DNA from 2 places in the Paraburkholderia sp. 32 genome. Region 2 is predicted to be linked to the other one. Evidence: predicted binding sites of a transcription regulator. Region 2 holds the regulator's gene; the other holds the start of a gene.
What was found. The regulator LexA, encoded in region 2, represses DNA repair genes until DNA is damaged. The targets are predictions, from matches to a motif close to ACTGTATNNNNATACAGT.
Positions count from the first base shown of each region.

Region 1: recA (recombinase RecA) is a predicted target of LexA. The motif match lies at 2,057-2,074, and genes of this name have one in related genera.

Region 1 is NZ_JBNDKD010000003.1:1,754,282-1,757,616, reverse strand. It holds gene OKW26_RS30815 (sensor histidine kinase N-terminal domain-containing protein) at 1-1,123, opposite strand, end outside; gene OKW26_RS30810 (response regulator) at 1,133-1,921, opposite strand; gene recA (recombinase RecA) at 2,176-3,252, shown strand; gene recX (recombination regulator RecX) at 3,260-3,335, shown strand, end outside.
Region 2 is NZ_JBNDKD010000003.1:274,512-277,846, reverse strand. It holds gene OKW26_RS24025 (sulfate ABC transporter substrate-binding protein) at 43-1,089, opposite strand; gene lexA (transcriptional repressor LexA) at 1,400-2,050, shown strand; gene OKW26_RS24015 (hypothetical protein) at 2,153-2,497, shown strand; gene OKW26_RS24010 (DUF2939 domain-containing protein) at 2,617-3,234, shown strand.

The DNA of each region.
Region 1 (3,335 bases), 1.5 Mb from region 2:
CCATCTGCTTCGCGAGCGCGGCCTGCACCCATTCGCGCACCGCGCTGCGCGCGAGTTCGCCGAGTTCGAGCGGCGTGAAGATCTGCCCCGACCGACGGTTCTCCGCGCGCGCCAGCGCGAGCAATTGCGTGACGAGCCGCGCGGCCTGCTCGGAGCTCGTCGCGATCTGTTCGAGCGAGCGACGAACCTCGGCCGACGCGTTCTGGCGCAGCGCGAGCTCGGCCTGCGTGCGCAGTCCGGCCAGCGGCGTTTTCATCTGATGCGCGGCGTCGGCGATGAAGCGCTTCTGTAGCTCCATGTTCTGTTCGAGGCGCGTGAGCAGATCGTTGAACGACGTGACGAGCGGCTCGATTTCCGGCGGCGCGCGGCGCGCTTCGAGCGGCGACAGATCGTCCGGCCGGCGCGCGCGGATATGCGCCTGCAGCGCATGCAGCGGCTCGAGCCCGCGCGACAGTCCGAACCACACGAGCAGGATCGCGAGCGGCAGGATCACGAACTGCGGCAGGATCACGCCCTTGATAATGTCGTTGGCGAGCTGGCTGCGCTTGTCGAGCGTTTCGGCGACCTGCACGAGCACGGCCTGCGCGCCCGGCGTCTGCGGAAACTCGACGGTCGTGTAGGCGACGCGGATGTCGTTGCCGCGCAGCACGTCGTCGCGGAATTCGACGAGGCCCGGTGGCGGGCGGTCCTCCTCGTGCGGCAGCGGCATGTCGCGCTCGCCGGCCACGAGCTCGCCGCGCGTGCCGAGCACCTGAAAGAACACGCTGTCGACGTTGTCGGCACGCAGGAAATCGCGCGTCGACTCGGGCAGCGACAGCTCCGCGACGCCATTGACCGGATGGATCTGGCGCGCGAGCACGTAGGCGTCGGTTTCGAGCGCGCGGTCGAACGGCCCGTTCGCGATCGACTTCGCGACCAGATAGGTGACCGCGAGGCTCATCGGCCACAGCAGCAGCAGCGGCGCGAGCATCCAGTCGAGAATTTCGCCGAACAGCGAGCGCGGACGCGCTTCGGCGGCGGCTTCGGTTTCGTCGGGCGGGGCGAACGGATTGGCGTAGCGCGCGTCGCGCGCCTCGTCGAGGTCCGCAGCGTGCGCCGTGGCGCGATCAGCGCGTGCGGACATCGCTGGCCTCTATTTGTAGTGGTGGCTCGCCGGCATCGCGGCGGACGACGGCGCGGTGGACGATTGTGCCGCTTGTGCCGTCTGCGGCTCGGAGCCGGCCGGGGTGGCGGGCGCGCTCGCATTCGCCGGCGGCGCCGCTTTTTCGAGACAGTAGCCGAGCCCGCGCACGGTGATGATGCGCACGCCGCTCGGTTCGATCTTCTTGCGCAGCCGGTGCACGTAGACTTCGATCGCGTTGTTGCTGACTTCCTCGCCCCATTCGCATAGATGGTCGACGAGCTGCTCTTTCGAGACCAGCCGGCCGATCCGTTGCAGCAGCACTTCGAGCAGCCCGAGTTCGCGCGCGGACAGATCGATCGCCTGGTCGTTGACGTAGGCGATGCGGCCCACCTGATCGAACGACAGCGAGCCATGCCGCACGACGGTCGGGCCGCCGCCCGCGCCGCGCCGTGTCAGCGCGCGCACGCGCGCTTCGAGTTCGTTCAGCGCGAAGGGCTTGGCCATGTAATCGTCGGCGCCGAGGTCGAGGCCTTTGACGCGTTCGTCGACGCTATCGGCGGCGGTCAGGATCAGCACGGGCAGGTTCGAATTGCGCGCGCGCAGGCGGCGCAGCACCTCGAGCCCGGACATGCGCGGCAGGCCCAGATCGAGGATCAATAGGTCGAACGTTTGCATTGACAACGCGGTGTCGGCTTCTACGCCGCTTTTCACGTGATCGACCGCATAGGCCGATTGGCGGAGTGATCGAACCAGACCATCCGCGAGTATGCTGTCGTCTTCGGCAATCAGAATTCGCATGATGCGCCAGCCTGGCTTTGCCGGCACCGCGGGGTTGCCCCGGCGCGCAGCGGTCTCCGAACATTATTGTGGGTAGTTGGGGCGATGCGACAGTAAAAGATGCGCGTTCGCATCACAATCGCGCTTGCCAAAACTACTGTTTTTTTATACAGTGTCTGCGTTTCGTGTGATGTCCTGGAGATTCCGCTCAATTCGAGTGGAACCACGGGTGCACACCTGCCTCAGACGCCGTTCATCATAGCAAAGGACGATTCATGGAAGAAAGCAAGAAAGGCTCGGCTGGACTGACTGCTGAAAAGAGCAAGGCTCTCGCCGCCGCGCTCGCGCAGATCGAAAAGCAGTTCGGCAAAGGGTCGGTCATGCGGCTCGGCGCAGGTGAGGCAGTCGAAGACATCCAGGTGGTCTCCACCGGATCGCTCGGCCTCGACATTGCACTGGGCGTCGGCGGTTTGCCGCGTGGCCGGGTGGTCGAAATCTACGGTCCGGAATCGTCCGGTAAAACCACGCTGACGCTGCAGGTCGTCGCCGAAATGCAGAAGCTCGGCGGCACCGCGGCGTTCATCGACGCGGAACACGCACTGGACATTCAATACGCGGGCAAGCTCGGCGTGAACGTCGCCGACCTGCTGGTCTCGCAGCCGGACACCGGCGAACAGGCGCTCGAAATCGCCGACGCGCTGGTGCGCTCGGGCTCGATCGACATGATCGTGATCGACTCGGTCGCGGCGCTGGTGCCGAAGGCGGAAATCGAAGGCGAAATGGGCGACTCGCTGCCGGGTCTGCAGGCGCGTCTGATGTCGCAGGCGCTGCGCAAGCTGACCGGCACGATCAAGCGCACGAACTGCCTCGTGATCTTCATCAATCAGATCCGCATGAAGATCGGCGTGATGTTCGGCAACCCGGAAACCACCACGGGCGGTAATGCGCTGAAGTTCTACGCGTCGGTGCGTCTGGACATTCGCCGCATCGGCTCGATCAAGAAGAACGACGAAGTGATCGGCAACGAAACCCGCGTGAAGGTCGTCAAGAACAAGGTGGCGCCGCCGTTCCGTGAAGCGATTTTCGACATCCTGTACGGCGAGGGCATCTCGCGTCAGGGCGAAATCATCGACCTCGGCGTGCAGGCGAAGATCGTCGACAAGGCCGGCGCATGGTACAGCTACAGCGGCGAGCGGATCGGTCAGGGCAAGGACAACGCGCGTGAATTCCTGCGCGAAAATCCGGATATCGCTCGCGAAATCGAGAACCGTATCCGCGAATCGCTGGGCGTTACCGCGATGGCGAACGCCGTGACCGGCGCGGACGCTGAAGTCGCGGGCGAAGAAGAGTAAGCATCAAGTGATACGCAAAGGTCGGCCGCTGTCCGGTTTCGACTCCGGACGCTATCCGGACGGCCCGCGCGACGTGGCGGACG
Region 2 (3,335 bases):
GGGCGCGCCCTTTTTCCCTGGCTGTGATTCGGGCGGTGGTTCTTACTGCGGCTGATAAATTGAATCGAACACGCCGCCGTCCGCGAAATGGGTCTTCTGCGCGTTGGTCCAACCGCCGAACGAATCGTCGATCGTGTAGAGCTTCAGCTTCGGAAACTTCGCGGTCAGATCGGCGGGCACCTTGCTGGAACGCGGACGATAGAAATTGCGCGCGGCGATCTCCTGACCTTGCTCGCTATACAGGAAGTTCAGATACGCTTCGGCCAGCTTGCGCGTGCCGTGTTTGTCGACGACCTTGTCGACCACCGCGACCGGCGGCTCGGCCAGAATGCTCACCGACGGCACCACGATCTCGAACCTGTCCGGACCAAACTCCTTCAGCGACAGGAACGCCTCGTTTTCCCACGCGATCAGCACGTCGCCGATACCGCGCTGCACGAAGCTCGTGGTCGCGCCGCGCGCGCCCGAATCGAGCACGCCAGCGTTCCTGTACAGCTTGCCGACGAACTCCCTGGCCTTCTGGTCGTTGCCGCCCGGTTGATGCTCGGCGTACGCCCACGCGGCCAGGTAGTTCCAGCGCGCGCCGCCCGAGGTCTTCGGATTCGGCGTCACGATCGACACGCCCGGTTTCACCAGATCGTCCCAATCCTTGATGTGCTTCGGGTTGCCCTTGCGCACCAGAAACACGATCGTCGACGTGTACGGCGATGCGTTGTCCGGCAGACGCTTTTGCCAGTTCCTGTCGACGAGCCCCTTGTTCGCGAGCGCGTCGATGTCATAGGCGAGCGCAAGCGTCACGACGTCGGCCTGCAGTCCGTCGAGCACCGAGCGAGCCTGCGCGCCCGAGCCGCCGTGCGACTGCCTGAAGGTGACGGCTTCGCCGGTCCTGGCCTTCCATTCCTTGCCGAATACCTGATTGATGTCCTGATACAGCTCGCGCGTCGGATCGTAGGACACGTTCAACAGCGTGGTGTCGGCGTGCGCGACGCCGCTTGCGCCCAACATGCCGAACGCACCCGCCGCGCCCACGGCGAGCGCCGCGATCAATTTTCTGGTTCGAGCCGCAAGCCCCATATGCCGATGGTTCATTTCAATTTTTCTCCGCGTGATGTCCGCTGATGAGCGTCTGGTGTTGTTCTGCGTCGCGGTCACGTGCACATGAGCGCCAACCGGAGGCCAGTCTATCGAAGCGCTTTCATGATTAAAAATAATGTTTCTTCATTTTTTAATGCTTAAAAGTGGTAACGACAGATGCGCCGGCGGTTGGGACGCCGACAACGCCGCCATGTCGCCGACAAACGACGCCCCAGCGCGACTCTTGCGCCGAACTTAAAGTAAAGCTTGAAATGCGCCGAATACTGTATAAAAATACAGTCACCTGTTCATACATACAGTGGCCATGACAAAACTCACCGCACGACAGCAGCAGGTTTTCGATCTGATCCGCCGCGCGATCGAACGCACCGGCTTTCCGCCCACTCGCGCGGAAATTGCCGCCGAACTCGGGTTCAGCTCGGCCAATTCCGCGGAAGAGCATCTGCGCGCGCTGGCGCGCAAGGGCGTGATCGAACTCGCGGCCGGCGCGTCGCGCGGCATCCGTCTGCTGTCCGGGCAGGAGGACGCGCCGTATCAGTTCACCCTGCCGCATGCGGGCCTGATGCAGTTGTCGTTGCCGTTGATCGGCCGGGTCGCGGCGGGTAGCCCGATCCTCGCGCAGGAACATATCTCGCAGCACTACGCGTGTGACCCGGCGCTGTTCTCGAGCAAGCCCGACTACCTGCTGAAGGTGCGCGGCCTGTCGATGCGCGACGCGGGCATTCTCGACGGCGACCTGCTCGCGGTGCAAAAGCGCACCGAAGCGAAGGACGGCCAGATCATCATTGCGCGGCTTGGCGACGACGTGACGGTCAAGCGTCTGAAGCGCCGGCCGAATGGCATCGAACTGATCGCCGAAAACCCCGATTACGACAACATCTTCGTGGAAACCGGCAGCGCCGATTTCGCGCTCGAAGGGATCGCGGTCGGGCTGATCCGCCCCAGCGAGTTCTGATCTTTCGCTGTCGCCAGAACGCTTGCGCCGGTTTGTCCGACCCAAGCCGCATTTACGCCTGCATCTACGCCCGCATCTACGCCGAATCGCCTGGAGAGACTCATGGAACGCCTTGCCCGCCTGTTGCCCTTTCGCCAGTTCGGCCGTCTGCGCCATCTGCGCAAGCTCACGCCCTGCGCGCTAATCGAGGCGCCCGCTGCGCGCACGCCGTCGCTGTTCGACGCGGCTGCCGAAGCTTCCGGTCTACCGTCGTCGTTGCCGGCGTTCGCGCGCGTGTCGCTGAATTCGGCGCTGAACATCGCCGAGCCCGCGCGTCGCGCGCCGGTGCGGGTCTATCATGGACCGTCGCGACTGATCATGGTCGGCACGGTCGACGCCGTATGCCGTATGATCGATCGCTGCATAGCCGACGAAGCCAACGTGCACGGCGCGGTGTTCGAAGCCTGAGCGAATCCTGAGTACGCATGCAACAAGCACTTCGGATGTTCAGAGATTCGCGTGGGATGGGATCGTTCCGACCTCGCCGTGGTCGACGTTAGATCATCACTGACGTGGAGTCCCATTCGATGACAATTCGGAAACGCATACAGGGCAGCGCCACCCGGCCGCTGCTGATCACGCTGATCGTGGTGATCGTGATTGCCGCGCTGGGCTTTATTTATGCGTCACCGTATCTCGCGGTGAACAATCTCAAACGCGCCGCCGATGCGCGCGACGTGCAAACCGTCAATCAGTACGTGGACTTTCCCGCGCTACGCGATAGCTTGAAGCAACAGGTGGGCGCCATGCTGACACGCCGGCTCGAGGCGGATGCCGGCAACAAGATGGCCACGATCGGCGCGGTGATCGGCGTGACGCTGATCGGCCCGCTCGTCGATGCCTATGCGACACCCGACGGCGTCGCGGCGCTGCTGAACGGCATGCCGCCGCGTGGCACGCCGGGCGAGCAACCGTCCGCGCCGCCAGCCGCGGGCGGCGAAGCGCCGGCCGCACCAGCCGCGGGCGACACCACCACGCAGGCGAGCGCACCGCCGCCCGGGCGTCAAAGCACGGCCGGCTATCGCAGTCTCAACGAGTTTGTCATCACGTACCGGCGTGGCGAAGGTAACGCGAATTATTCGGCAATCTTTCGTCGCGAAGGTCTGGTCACGTGGAAACTCGCGGCGATCAATCTGAACGAGTGAGATTGAAGCCTGGCCGGATGGGATGCGTGGCTGGCCATCGGGGCCGGCCACGCGACAGGGTCTACTCACATCTGGGCTAGATGACGGGGCGCGCGAGTTCG